DNA from 2 places in the Catenuloplanes atrovinosus genome. Region 1 is predicted to be linked to the other one. Evidence: riboswitches for the same ligand, from Rfam matches in the RefSeq annotation. Region 1 holds a riboswitch; the other holds the start of a gene.

Region 1 (6,930 bases):
GACGGCTCCACCTGCTCTGCGGCCTGGGCCGTGGGTTCCGCAGGCTGCGGCCACGACGGCCCTGCTGCCTCGGCGGACGGCTCCACCGGCTCTGCGGCCTTCACCGCCGGTTCCGCAGGCTGCGGCCACGACGGTCCGGCAACGTCGGCGGATGGCCCCACCGGCTCCGCAGTCTGTGCCGCCGGTTGCGGAGGCTGCGGCCACGACGGCCCGGCCGCGTCGGCGGATGGCCGCACCGGCTCTGTCTCTGCCTTCGGAGGCTGCGACGACGGTCGGGTGGCTGCGGCCGACGGTTCCGCCCGGTCTGGTGATCGCACCGGTGTTGCGGTACGTCGCGGGGGCGAGGGCCAGGTCCCCTCGGCGGACGGCTCCACGAAGTCGGCCGGGTCTGCCGGCGCCGCCGTTGCCGGAGGCTGCGACGACGATAGCCGGGCCGCGTCCGACGGTGACACTCCGGATGCCAGCAGGGCCGCGTAATCGTCCACATCGGTGGCGATCACGGCGGCCAGGCCGTCCGAGCCGAGGTAGACGACCGGGGGGTTCGCGTCGATCAGCCACAGGGCCACGCAACCGTCGGAGGCGTCGCGGGCCAGGACGCGGAACTCCGTGCCGGATGCGCGGTCCGACGCGGTCCACGATCGCCACCAGTCGCGGGTCTGGTTCGGGTTCCACTCGACCGGCTCGCAGCCCACCGCCGTGTGAAGGTCCCTCACAGCGATGCCAGGAAGGCGTCGACGGCGGTGCGGAACTCGTCCGGGCGTTCCACCCACGGATAGTGGCCGCAGTCCGGGATCGTGACCGTTCGTCCGTGTGGGAACAGGCCCGCGACGGCCTGCACCGGGGCCAGCCCGACCGCGTAGTCGACCGCGCCGGCCACGACCAGCACTGGCGCGGTGACCGCGGCGAGGCGGGCGGGCAGGTCCGGCGGGGTCTCGGCGAAGTAGGCGCGGGCCGCTCGCGCGCTGACGTCGCCGACCAGCGCGTGGGCCTGTTCCGTCGCTCCCCACCGCGCGTACGTGACCGGTGCGGCACCGCGGAACCACGCGTTGAGGGTCACGTCGTCGGCCGCGTCGTCACCGGTGGGTGCGGGTGGACCGCCGGCCCACAGCGCGAGCGCGTCATCGACGGCCGGGTCGCCGCGGCGGGGCGCGATCAGCGTGTCGGCATCGGACGGTACCGGGACCAGCCAGGTCGACGGCGGCGTGATCAGCACCAGCGCGGCGACACGCTGCGGATACTGTGCCGCGTAGGCGATCGCCAGGCGGGTGCCGGCGGAGTGCCCGGCGATGATCAGCCGCTCGCGGCCGAGCGCGAGCCGCAGTTCCTCCAGGTCCGCCGCCTGTTCCCAGAACGATGCCGGCTCCAGGCCGGACGATAGCCCGATCCCGCGCAGATGCGGGATCACCAGCCGGAACCCGTTCGCGCCGATACCCGCGAGGTCACCGAGGTACTCCGGGTGCCGTGCGGCGCCACCGGACAGCGCGACGATCGGCTCCCCGTCCTCCTGCGTGGTGTCGTAGTGCAGCATGACGCCGACGCTACCGGTCACAATGACGATTCCCGCCGGGGTGGGCACGGCGATGTCCGCGGGCGAGCCGGATTCGCGATGTGCGTGCCGGCCGGCATCACCCGTCAGCGCCACCCGGCCGTGCACGCCGGACGGAGAACCAGGACCGCGATTCGGCTGCCGCCGACCGCCTCCGGCCAACGCGGTTCCGCCGATGTATGCCGGTCAGCGCTGCGCCGGGGGTGCGCCGGGCGAGCGGATCACGCCCGCGATCATGCTGCTGCGGGCCGGAGCGATCGCGCGATTTCCCCGGTGTGCGGCGGTTGACGCCGCTCCCCGTGGTGTGCGCTGCGACCGGTCACCACCTGCGACCGCACCGGCGGGCGAGCGGGCCAGACGATCATGTTGTGCTGGAAGCGGGTCACCACCCGCCACCGCACCGGCCGGCGGGCAGGCGGGACGATCATGTCCTCGTGGTGTGCGCTGCGAGCGTTCACCAGGCGCGACCGCACGACGGGCGGGCGGGCGTGTTGCGCTGAGAGCGGGTCACCACGCCCCACCGGCAGGCAGGCGGGCGGGCGGGCGGGACGATCATGTCCTCGTGGTGTGCGCTGCGAGCGTTCACCAGGCGCGACCGCACGACGGGCGGGCGGGCATGTTGCGCTGGAAGCGGGTCACCACCCGCGACCGCACCGGCGGGCGGGCGGCGGCGGGACGGACGATCATGTGCCGGGGTACGGCGTGTGCGCCCGGCACATGATCGTGGCGTTTCAGGCCGTGGCGCGTTCCGCCGCCGCTACCGCGTTGCGGAAGAGCATCGCGACCGTGGTGGGGCCGACGCCGCCGACCCGTGGGGTGATCGCGCCGGCGACGTCGGCGCAGGTCTCGTCCACGTCGGGGAGGATGCGGCGGCCCTCGTAGCGGACGCCGCCGCCGATGACGACCGCGCCGGGCTTGACGTGCTCGGGCTGGATGATCCCGGGTACGCCGGCCGCGGCGATCAGGATGTCGGCGCGCTGCGTGTACCGGGCCCAGTCCGGCACGCCGGTGTGGACCACGGTCACGGCGGCGTTCGCGGTGGGGCGTTTCTGGGCCAGCAGCATCGCGAGCGGGCGGCCGAGTGTGGCGCCCCGGCCGAGGATGACCACCTCACGGCCGGACACGGGGATGTCGTAGTGCGCGAGCAGCGCCTCGATGCCGGCGGGTGTGCACGGCAGCGGGCCGGGCAGGCCGAGCGCGAGCCGGCCCATGTTCAGCGGGTGCAGGCCGTCGACGTCCATGTCCGGGTCCATCACCTGAAGTGCCCGGTCGTAGTCGAGGTGCTTCGGGATCGGGTATTGCACGAGCAGGCCGTGCACGTCCTTGTCGTCGTTGAAGCCGCGGATCACGCGCTCCAACTCGGCCTGGGTGACGTCGCCGGGCAGGTGCGCGTGCGGGGAGACGAAGCCGAGCTCGCCGGCCTGCTTCTGCTTGATCCGGATGTATCCGGCGCTGGCGTCGTCGTCGCCGACCAGGATCGTGGCGAGCGCGGGCGTGACGCCCTTGGTCTTGAGCGCGGCGACGCGGGCGGTCACGTCCTCCAGGACGGCGTCGGCGACAGGCTTACCGGGAAGAAGTCGGGCAGACATGAGACTCCTGCAAACCGTGGGCGCCCAGGCGGTCGACTCCCACGACGAGCTCCCCGATGGTCGCTGCCATCCCCGTGCCGCCAGTCGCTGTCGCGTCCCAATATGCACCATGAGCACCTGGCCACGCCAATCCCGTCACCCGCGTTCGGTCTTGACCGTGACCACCCGCGGGAATGGCAGGGAGGAGCGCCAGCGACGACCGGTGCCCGCGGGAGCGTGCGGACCGCGGCCACGCCGGAAGCGGGCAGATCGAATGGCCTCTACAGGGTGGTCGCCCGGGACCACTGCGCCACCAGGTCCGGCGAACCCATGACGGTCGGCGCCGGGATGCGGTGCCACAGGTAGAGGTAGAGCTCCGCGATTCCGCCGAGAACGACCGCGTCGCCGTCGGCGGTGCTGGTGACGCGGCGCCAGCGGGGGGTGGCGCCGCCGAGGTCGACGCGCCAGATCTCGCCGGTGTCGGCGGCGGCGAGGATGAGCGTGCCGGTGAGCGGTTCGCCGCCGTCGGGCATCAGGCGGCGCTGGATGGTCGGGTGGTGCAGCATCGCGCCGAGGAACTCCTCGATGCCGTCACGGGCGACGGCCGCGTCGACGCGGGACGGCTGCCGCAGCGCCTCGGCCGCGTCGAGGCCGTGGACGACGGCTTCGTGCAGCATGCGGCGGGGCCAGCCGGCGGCACGGCGGTCGTGGCCGAAGGTCCAGACCGGGCGGTCGGGATCGGTCGACTCGAGCGTGGCCAGCAGCCGCTGGGCGCCGATGAGCAACCAGACGGTGAGCTCGCCGGCGTCGTGCGGCACCTCGGCGGCGAACGCCTCGAACGGCAGCCGGCGCGGCATGCCGGAGGCGACCATGGCCTCGGCCCAGCGGTGGGTGGCGCCGATGTGACCGGAGAGCGTGCCGAGGTCCCAGCCGGGGCAGGCCGGGACCGGGGTGGCGGGGTCGGCGTCGGCCACGAGGTCGACCAGGCGGCCGACGGCGCCGCGCAGGGCGCTCAGGTGTCCCGCGTAGTCCAGGCCCAGCTCCGTGCTCATTCCGAAAAACCTACCGGGGTACGGACGGTCACGGCCAGGGGTCATCCGCGCACCTGGACGTCGAGCGCGCGCATCCGCGCCGCGACCAGGTCGGCGACCGCGCGCACGGCGGGGGAGAGCACCGTGTCGGGGCGGTGGGCGATCGCGAAGGTTTCGTGTCGCCTGGGGCGCAGCGGGGTCCAGCCGAGACGGTCGGGCAACCGGTCACCCTGCGCGCGCAGCACGCCGCGCCAGGTCACGGTGTCCGCGATGCCGCGGGCGGCGATCTCCAGCGCGGTCTCCGGGTCCTCGACCTCGACGCGCGTGGTCAGCTGGTGGCCGGCCGCCTGGAGGTCGCGGGCGAGCATCCGGCGGGTGGAGTCGTCGTCGCGGAAGCTGACGTCCGGCAGCACCAGGGGCGCGGTGGCCAGCCGGGCGGGCGTGACGGCCTGGGCGAGCCGCTCCGGGTCCGCGCTGACGTAGACCAGTTCGTCGCGCATGACCGGGGTGACCGCGAGCCCTTGCGTGGAGGAGGCGGACAGCGCGATGACCGCGGCCTCCAGCGTGCCGCGGCGCAACTGGGCGGCGATCTGCGCGGAGTTGAGGCCGGCGAGTTCCAGCCGGATGCCGGGGTGCCGTTCCAGCACGTCGGCGACCAGGCCGGCGCCGAGGTAGAGGCGGGCGGTGCCGAACACGCCGAACCGTACGGTGCCGGTCAGCACCTCGCGGACCCCGGCGACCGCGCGGGTGCCGGCGTCGACGGCGGCGAGCGCGGCGGTGGCGTGCGGCAGCAGCGCGAGCGCCGCCTCGGTCGGCGTCAGCCCTCGCCCGGCGCGCCGGAACAGCCGCGCGTCCAGGCCCGCCTCCAGCAGCCTGACCTGCTCGGACAGCGACGGCTGGGCGTAGCCGAGCGCGGCCGCGGCGGCGGTGAACGACCCGTGGTCGACGGTCGCGAGGAAGCAGCGCAGCTGATGCAGCGTCACCATAGGGATTTCCTTCGGCCGGTGAAGGAAACCAAGGCTACCTCTCTAGATCGGCACTTCCTATCGTGACCGGGTGGGATTCGTGTTGTGCCTGGTCTCGGCCACCGGCTTCGGGCTGGCGCCGCTGTTCGCGAAGCAGGCGTACGCCGGCGGAATGTCCGTGACGACGATGCTGACCGTACGGTTCGCGCTGGCCGCGCTGCTGCTGTGGGGCATCGTCCTGATCCGCCGCCGCCCGGTGCGGATGACCGGCCGCACGCTCGCGGTCGTCATCGGGCTCGGCGCGGTCGGCTACGCCCTCCAGGGCGCCGCCTACTTCGGCGCGGTCGCCACGATCGACGCGTCCCTGGCCGCGCTGCTGCTGTACACCTACCCGGCGCTGACCACGATCCTCGCGGTGGCGCTGCGCCGCACCCGCGCCGACCGCCGCCGGATCGCCGCGCTGACGGTCTCCGGCACCGGCCTGGTGCTGCTGCTCGGCGCCGGGTTCGACGCCGGCGTCGGCATCCTGCTGGCGCTGACCGCGGCCGGCACCTACGCGGTCTACCTGACCGTGTCCGAGACCCTGCCCGAGGACCTGGACGTGTTCGCCCTGACCGCGATCGTGTGCACCTCGGCCGCGGTCAGCATCGCACTGGGCGCCACGATCACCGGTGGCCTGCACGCCCCGGCCGTCCCGTCCGCCTGGCTGTGGGTGCCGGCCATCGCGGTGATCGGCACGGTGCTGCCGATCGCCGCGATGTTCGCCGGCGTCCGCCGGGTCGGCGCATCCACGGCCGCGATCCTGTGCGGCCTGGAACCGGCGGTCACGGTCGGGTCGACCGCGCTGGTGTTCGGCGAGCGGCTGACCGCGGCGCAGCTGGCGGGCGGCGCCGCGATCCTCGCCGCGGTGGTCATCCTTCAGACCCGCGGCCCGGCGATGACCCCGGCGCGCAGCGCGGCGGCTCCTCAGACGCGCAGCGCGGCGGCCACTCAGGCGCGCAGCGCCGCGATGAACCACTCGAACGCGGGCACCTTCGGCGTGAACGGCTCCCAGCCGTTGAGCGTGCCGAGCAGCGCCCAGTAACGCTCCACCCGCGCGTCCGAGAACAGCGCCATCTCGTCGGCGAGCGCCCGCCGCGCCCGCGCGTCCAGGTCACCGGCGATCTCCCGGACGATCTCCTGCCCGCGCGCCGACTCCGGCGCCACGCCGTCGGCCAGCGCCGCACCGGCCAGCGTGGTCAGCTTGCCGTAGTCGTAGTCGCCCTGCGCGACCGGCCGCGGCTGCGTGCCCGCCACCGCCATCTCGCGCGTGCGGGCCCGGAAGTCCGCGTCGGTGACCAACTCCGCCAGCTCCACCCACGCGTCGACCTGCTCCGGCGTCGGATCGTCCGGCAGGCTCAGCTGCCGCATGCCCTGCGCGATGCCGTACCCCGGACTGTCCGGCGGCACCCCGTCGAACGTGGTGTCCACGTACTCGTCGATCAGCTCCTGCCGCTCCCGCGCGGACAACTGTGCCAGCTTGTGCATCAGACTCATCTCCTCCGTCGTACCGTTCCTGGCCGCGACCGACGCCAGCACCGCCCGACGCAGCCGCAGCAGCCGGATCTCCGCGTCCAGCGCCCGCACGTGCGCCGCCGCCACCTCCGCGACGGTGCGCTGCCGCGCCAGCACCTGCTGCACCACATCCAGCCCCAGTCCCAGCTCGCGCAGCGTGCGCACCAGCTCCAGCCGGGCCACGGCCGCGGCGTCGTAGAGCCGGTAGCCACCCGCGGACCGCCCGCTCGGCGGCAGCACGTCGCTGTCCGACCAGAACCGGATCG
Region 2 (6,930 bases), 4.0 Mb from region 1:
CCTCGTCCAGCGGCGCCAACGGCAGCCGCTCGCGCCGCTCGGGCGTGGGCGCGTCCGCAGCGCCGTTGTCCAGCACCTCGAAGCCGGCCCGCCGGACCGTGTCGACCATGCGCGGCCCGGCCGACAGCGCCACGTCGTGACCGGCGGCCCGGGCGGCCCGGGCGATCGGCGTCAGCGGCAGGAAGTGCCCGGCACCGCCCACGAACGAGAACAGGATGCGCATCATTCGATCTTATTATCTGGGAGATGCTTCCCGCAATACGAGAAGCGGGGCCTATCGTCGGGGTATGTCAGCCGTATACACGCACGGTCATCACGAATCGGTGCTGCGCTCACATCGCTGGCGCACCGCGGACAACTCGGCCGCCTACCTGCTGCCGCACCTGCGCGCCGGCCAGTCGCTGCTGGACGTCGGCGCCGGCCCCGGCACCATCACCATGGACCTCGCCGCGCTGGTCGCGCCCGGCCGGGTCACCGCCATCGAACTCACCGAGGACGCGCTCGCGCTCTCCCGCACCGAGGCCGCGGCGCGCGGGGTGACCACGGTCGACTTCGCGGTCGCGGACGTGCACGACCTCCCCTTCCCGGACGACGCGTTCGACGTGGTCCACGCCCACCAGGTGCTCCAGCACGTGGCCGACCCGGTCCGCGCGCTCGCCGAGATGCGGCGCGTCTGCCGCCCCGGCGGCGTGGTCGCCGCCCGGGACAGCGACTACGACCGGTTCGCCTGGTTCCCCGCCGTCCCCGAACTGGACGAGTGGCTGGCGCTCTACCGCGCCACCGCCCGCGCCAACGGCGGCGAGCCCGACGCCGGCCGCCGCCTGCTCTCCTGGGCGCGCGCCGCCGGCTTCACCACCATCACCCCCGGCGCCGGCGTCTGGTGCTACGCCACCGACGAGGACCGCCGCTGGTGGGGCGGCATGTGGGCGGACCGGATCGTCGAGTCCGCGATGGCCCGCCAGCTCCTCGCCGCCGGCACCGTCACCCCCGCCGACCTCCAGCGCCTCGCCGCCGGCTGGCGCCGCTGGTCCGACTCCCCCGACGGCTGGTTCACCGTCCTCCACGGCGAGATTCTCTGCCACGCCTGACCGGACCGGCACCGGGTTTGCGCACCCGCGGATCCGGCAGGGAGGCCGGCCACGGCCGACCGGTGCCCGCTCCGAGCTTGCGGACCGCGACCACGCCGGGAGCGGGCAGAAAGGAATTCTGATGGTGATGGGCAAGCGAAAGGCCCGCTCACCGGTACGCGGGAGCGGGCCTTCCGGGTGGGCTTACAGCGAGACCGCGCCGTAGAGCGGGAACGGTGCGAGCAGCTCGGTGGCCTGCTTGGACACGCGGTCGGCGACGGCCGGGTCGAGGTGGAACCTGGCCTTGGAGTCGGGGTCCGGCGTGGTCTGGGACAGGACCGTGTGCATCAGGTCGGCGATCTGGTCCATCTCCGCCGTACCGAGACCGCGGGTGGTGAGGGCTGGGGTGCCGACGCGGATGCCGGAGGTGTACCAGGCGCCGTTCGGGTCCTGCGGGATGCTGTTGCGGTTGGTGACGATGCCGGAGTTGAGCAGCGCCTGCTCGGCCTGGCGGCCGGTGAGGCCGTACTTGTCGACGTCGATCAGCACCAGGTGGTTGTCGGTGCCGCCGGAGACCACGGTGGCGCCGCGCCGGAGCAGGCCCTCGGCGAGCGCCTGGCTGTTGGCGACGATGCGCTGCGCGTAGTCGGCGAACTCGGGGCGGCGGGCCTCGGCGAGCGCGACGGCCTTGGCGCCCATGACGTGCGCGAGCGGGCCGCCGAGCACCATCGGGCAGCCGCGGTCGACCTGCTCGGCCAGCTCGGGCTGGCAGAGCACCATGCCGCCGCGCGGGCCGCGCAGGCTCTTGTGCGTGGTGGTGGTGACGATGTGCGCGTGCGGGATCGGGTCGAAGTCGCCGGTGAAGACCTTGCCGGCGACGAGGCCGGCGAAGTGCGCCATGTCGACCATGAAGGTGGCGCCGACCTCGTCCGCGATCTCCCGCATGACGCGGAAGTTCACCTTCCGGGGGTACGCGGAGTAGCCGCCCACGATCACGGCCGGCTTGAAGTCGCGGGCGATCTCGCGCAGGCCGTCGTAGTCGATCTGGCCGGTGGCCGGGTCGACGCCGTAGGAGCGCTGGTCGAACATCTTGCCGGAGATGTTCGGCCGGAAGCCGTGGGTGAGGTGGCCGCCGGCGTCGAGCGACATGCCTAGCATGCGCTGGTTGCCGAACGCGGCGCGCAGCTCGGCCCACTCGGCGTCGGTCAGGCTGTTGACCTGCGTCTTCTTGAGCTTCGCCAGGTACGGCTGCTCGACCCGGTCGGCCAGGATCGCCCAGTACGCCACCAGGTTCGCGTCGATGCCGGAGTGCGGCTGCACGTACGCGTGCGGCGCGCCGAACAGGGCCTTGGCGTGCTCCGCGGCGACGGACTCGACGGTGTCGACGTTCTGGCAGCCGGCGTAGAAACGGCGCCCGATGGTGCCCTCGGCGTACTTGTCGGAGAACCAGTTGCCCATGGCCAGCAGCACGGCCGGGGACGCATAGTTCTCACTGGCGATCAGCTTGAGCGACTCGCGCTGGTCGGTCAGCTCGGACGCGATGGCGTCGGCGACTCGCGGCTCGACGGAACGGATGACCTCGAGCGCGGCACGGAAGGCGGTCGACTCGGCGTTCAACTCGGACATTGGACCTCCCTATCACAGGTGGAAGAGGCCCAGGCGCGCGGCAGACGCCCGGTGTGGGCGGGACCGCTCCCCGATGGTTGATCCATCTGACAGCGCCAGTCACGGTCCGCCTCGGAGCATACCCGCTGCCCCGCGGATCGCGGCCAGGCTCGATGATGAATTCATGCGTGAGGTCACCATCAACACCGACATGATCCGCCTGGGCCAGTTCCTCAAGCTCGCAGACGTGATCGAGGCGGGTTCGGACGTGAAGTACCTGCTCGGCTCCGAGGACGTCACGGTCAACGGCGAGCCCGAGGACCGGCGCGGACGGCAGCTCTTCAAGGGCGACGTGGTGACGGTGGGTGACGACATCACGCTGGTGGTGGCCTAGCGTAGGTTCGATCCATGGGCACCTACCTCGGCAGCGCCACGCTGTTCGCCTCCGACGGCACCGCGCAGACCGTCAAGCACACCAGCATCCGTACCCGCCGGGACGCCGGCACCGGCGTCGTCACCTGGACCGGCACGCTCGACCTCAGCGACGGCGAGATCGCCGACCTGCTGCTCCCCTCCGGCGAGGGCACGCTGCGCCTGCCGGACGGCACGGAGGCCTCGGTCCGGGTGTCGGCCGGCGGCGCGTTCACCGGCACGGCCACCCAGCCCGCCTGAGACGAAAGGGCGCGCCGACCGCAGCGGTCGGCGCGCCCTCCGGGTGCGTTACGGCGATCAGGCCTGGAACTTCAGCTTCCGGCGACGCGCCATCAGGAACAGGCCGGCACCGGCCGCGAGCAGCACGATCGCGCCCGCGGTGATCGAGCCGACGGCCGCGCCGGTCAGCGGCAGCTCCGGCTCGCCGTCACCCGGCGTGAACGCGACCGGCGTGGTCGACGGCCCCGGGCTGGCCGGCGTCTCCGGCGTGCCGGTCGGCACCGGGGTGGTCGGGGACGGCGACGGCGTGCCGGTCGGCGGGGTGGTGACGCCGCAGTCCGCCGGCTTGGTCCAGGCGACCTCGCCCTTCAGCGCGTCCAGGTCGCCATCGACCTTGACGGTCAGCCCCTCGGAGCCCGGGAACATCACCGGCGGCGCGGTCTGACCCGGCTTCACCGTGATGGTCTGCGGCTGGCCCGTGCTCGGCGTGAAGGTGACGGTGAACTCCTTGCCGTTCTCCGGGTTCTTGACCGTGAAGCTCAGGCCCTCGCAGGTCTGGGCCACGGTGGCCTCCGGGGTGCCGACCTCGGGAACCTGGCAGTCCTCCGGGGTGCTCCAGGCGCCGCGGTAGAGCTCCTTGCCACGCGAGCTGACCACGATGTTCTTGGCGTTCGCGGCCGGCACGGTGACGGTGGCGGGCTCCTGGCGGGCCTTCAGCGTCTCGGTCTTGCTGAAGCCACCGTCGGCGGTGATCGTGAACGTCTCGCTGTGCGTGCTGCGGTTGATCAGCTTGAGCGCGACGTTGCCCGTGCAGTCCGGCAGCGGCTCGACGGCGGGCTCGGCCTTGCAGGTGCCGGAGCCGCCGTTGTACCAGGCGTGCTGCGGCTGACCCGGCTTCGGCGTGGAGCGGTTGCCGGGCGCGCTGCTCTCGCCGACCTTGCGGCTGTTGTAGCGGTCACTGCCGTCGGTCAGCGGGTTGATGATGTCCGCGCCGAAGACGAAGTCCACCTGGGTGAAGCACTCCGGGACCTCGACCTTGAACTCCAGCTTGTTGACGCTGAGCTGCCCCGCCGTGGCCGGCACGAACTTCTTCACCGAGCTGTCCAGCACGTGCTGCGGCGTGGCGAACGTGGCCGACGGCGCCGTGTAGGAGACCAGCGCGAACGCCTGCTCCGCGCAGAGCGGGCCGTTGAGCAGCTTGATGCTGGCGGTGCCCTTCGGACCGTCGAAGGTGTGCTGATACTTGGCCTGCTCGGGGGTGACGCAGCTGGGCTGGTGCCCTCTGGTGGCGCTGGCCGGGGAGCCGACCGTGGCCAGCCCGGTCAGGCCGAGGACCACGCCGACCGCGAGAGCGGCGACGCGGCGGATACGGGGGACGGATTTCATGGGTGCGACGCTCCAAAAGAGGGGAACGAGCGAGGCACGCCGATTCGACGGTCGGCGCGCCCCGAGTGATGCCGATTCAGTGGTGCTGCTTCACGGCCCAGCGGTGAGCGCCACTCTCCGGCGGCGGCTCATAACACAGTGGACGCTCACAACGCAGGGTTACGCCTTTTCCTACGGAATGGAGTCGAGGGGGACGCGCGAGGTGGCCGACCGTCTGCCATGGACGGAAGCCGTGCTCGCGGCGCGACTGAGATTAACCATTCGCCCGGCAGCAAAGAAATCTTTTAGGATGCCCTTAATCTGTTGAGATCATTCCGAGACATTTCATGCACTCAATGCAGCGGCATGGACGCGGTGGGTACTTGCGCCGAAGCAAGAGTTCACCCGACGGCCGCTTCGGCGGAGTTGCGGTACAGCCACGGGAGCAGGCCGACGGCGGGCAGCGTCGGCCATGGCCCGGGTCGGGTAACATGACCTTCCGCGCCCTCGTAGCTCAGGGGATAGAGCAACGGTTTCCTAAACCGTGTGTCGCAGGTTCGAATCCTGCCGGGGGCACCCTGGCCACAGCCTTGATTCACATCTGGTGGATCTTCGCGTGGCGCGATCCGTGGGGCCGGTGGCCCAGCTCGCGGCGACCTCTGCGCGTTTGGCGTGGACCGGATCGACGCCGATGATTCCGGGCCGTACCGCCGGATCGCCGCCGGCCTCCGTGCGGCGGTCCGGTGTGGTGCGCTCCGGCCGGGCGGTCCGCTTGCGACCGCTATAGATGTAGTGATTCGGGGGCGTGCAGGCGGAGCATCGTGGCGCCGACCATGGGTGGGATGTGGCGGCGGGCGGCCAGGGAGACCTCGATCATGGTCGCGAAGTGGCGGGCTCAGGGGCCTGCGGAGGCGTACGCGGTAAGGAAGTGGTCGCGGAAGGATTCCATCGGCCAGACCGGGGCGTCGGGGGCGGGCTTGAGGCCGGTGGTCCAGTTCCAGGAGGCGATGCGGTCGAGGACGGCCGGGTCCTTGGCGACGATGGTGACCGGGACGTCGTGGCTGGCGTTCGGGCCGGTGACCGTGGTGGCCGGCTGGTGGTCGCCAAGGAAGATCATGACGGTGTCGTCGGTGCCGTGGCGTTCCAGGTAGTCGAAGAGCGCGGTCAGCGAGTACTCGATGGAGATCCGGTACGCCTCGCGGGTGCGGTTCTCGTCGGTCGGGGCGGGCGGGTTCGCGGCGATGCGCTCGGGCATGCCGGCGAACGCGGAGCCGTCGCCGACCGAGTCCCAGTCGATCATCTGGGGGATCGAGTCCCACGGGAAGTGGCTGGAGAGCAGGTCGATCTCGGCCATCAGCGGCCCACGGTCCGCGCGCCCGTGCTCCAGCCGCTCGAACGCGGTGAGCGTGTACTGGTCGGGCATGGTGGTCCAGCCGAACTTCGGTCCGGCGTACCCGAGGTTGCGCGAGTCCCAGACGCGCTCGAAGCCGTACCAGTCGCCCTCCGGCCACGCGTACGTGTTCGCCGGCGCGACGCCGGCCGTGGACCAGCCGGCCTTGCGGAACGCCGCGGTCAGCGTGAGCCGGTCGCTGGCCACGATCGTGCGGTACCGCTGCTGGTTGTCGACGCGCAGTCCGGCCTGGAGCGACGAGTGCGCCAGCCAGCTGTAGCCGCCGAACGTGGTGGAGGTGAGCCAGCCGCTGCGGGCCGCGAACCCGGCCGCGGTCAGTCGCCTCTCGCCGTCCGCCAGCACCGCGTTGACCCGCGTGGACATCGCCGGGTCCTCGACCGCGCTGCGGCCGTAGCTCTCCACGAACGTGAGCAGTACGTCCTTGCCGCGCAGCGCGGTCAGCAGCCGGCTGGGCGGCACGTCGCGGAACGCGTCGACCGCGGCCGCGGCGGCGAACTCCTCCTGGTCGTTCAGCGCCGCGTTCACCAGCCCGACGCGCTGGGTGAGGAACGCGGACGCGCCGCGGTCCGCGATCGGGCTGCCGGCCAGCGCCAGCACCAGCCACCCGGTGGTCAGCAGCGCGATGCCGCGGGTGGTGGCGGTCCGGTGCCGCGCGAACGCACGTCCCAGCCGGATCAGGGCCAGGGACATCAGCACCGGTACGCACAGCAGCAGCGCGACCGCGAGGATCACCGCGACGATCGCGCCGGGCCGGCCGATCGAGCCGGTCAGGAACGCGACGCCGTCGTCCGCGAGGCTCCAGTCCAGCACCAGGTCGACCTGGCGGGCGTA

What was found. Region 1 has a riboswitch for ZMP and ZTP ahead of J2S41_RS13770 (bifunctional 5,10-methylenetetrahydrofolate dehydrogenase/5,10-methenyltetrahydrofolate cyclohydrolase). Riboswitches for the same ligand answer to the same signal wherever they lie in the genome.
Region 2: it holds a riboswitch for ZMP and ZTP, as region 1 does, so the genes downstream of both, J2S41_RS31710 (glycine hydroxymethyltransferase) here and J2S41_RS13770 (bifunctional 5,10-methylenetetrahydrofolate dehydrogenase/5,10-methenyltetrahydrofolate cyclohydrolase) in region 1, are expected to answer to the same signal.

What each region holds. Positions count from the first base shown of each region.
Region 1 is NZ_JAVDYB010000001.1:3,067,479-3,074,408, reverse strand. Features, by position in the region: gene J2S41_RS13780 (GNAT family N-acetyltransferase) at 1-692, opposite strand, end outside; gene J2S41_RS13775 (alpha/beta fold hydrolase) at 710-1,528, opposite strand; gene J2S41_RS13770 (bifunctional 5,10-methylenetetrahydrofolate dehydrogenase/5,10-methenyltetrahydrofolate cyclohydrolase) at 2,278-3,135, opposite strand; ZMP/ZTP riboswitch at 3,151-3,232, opposite strand; gene J2S41_RS13765 (maleylpyruvate isomerase family mycothiol-dependent enzyme) at 3,396-4,166, opposite strand; gene J2S41_RS13760 (LysR family transcriptional regulator) at 4,208-5,131, opposite strand; gene J2S41_RS13755 (EamA family transporter) at 5,202-6,194, shown strand; gene J2S41_RS13750 (helix-turn-helix domain-containing protein) at 6,101-6,930, opposite strand, start outside.
Region 2 is NZ_JAVDYB010000001.1:7,115,672-7,122,601, forward strand. Features, by position in the region: gene J2S41_RS31700 (glycosyltransferase) at 1-223, opposite strand, end outside; gene J2S41_RS31705 (methyltransferase domain-containing protein) at 288-1,088, shown strand; gene J2S41_RS31710 (glycine hydroxymethyltransferase) at 1,272-2,693, opposite strand; ZMP/ZTP riboswitch at 2,714-2,806, opposite strand; gene J2S41_RS31715 (RNA-binding S4 domain-containing protein) at 2,857-3,066, shown strand; gene J2S41_RS31720 (hypothetical protein) at 3,081-3,344, shown strand; gene J2S41_RS31725 (LPXTG cell wall anchor domain-containing protein) at 3,402-4,709, opposite strand; tRNA gene J2S41_RS31730 (tRNA-Arg) at 5,192-5,264, shown strand; gene J2S41_RS31735 (sulfatase-like hydrolase/transferase) at 5,584-6,930, opposite strand, start outside.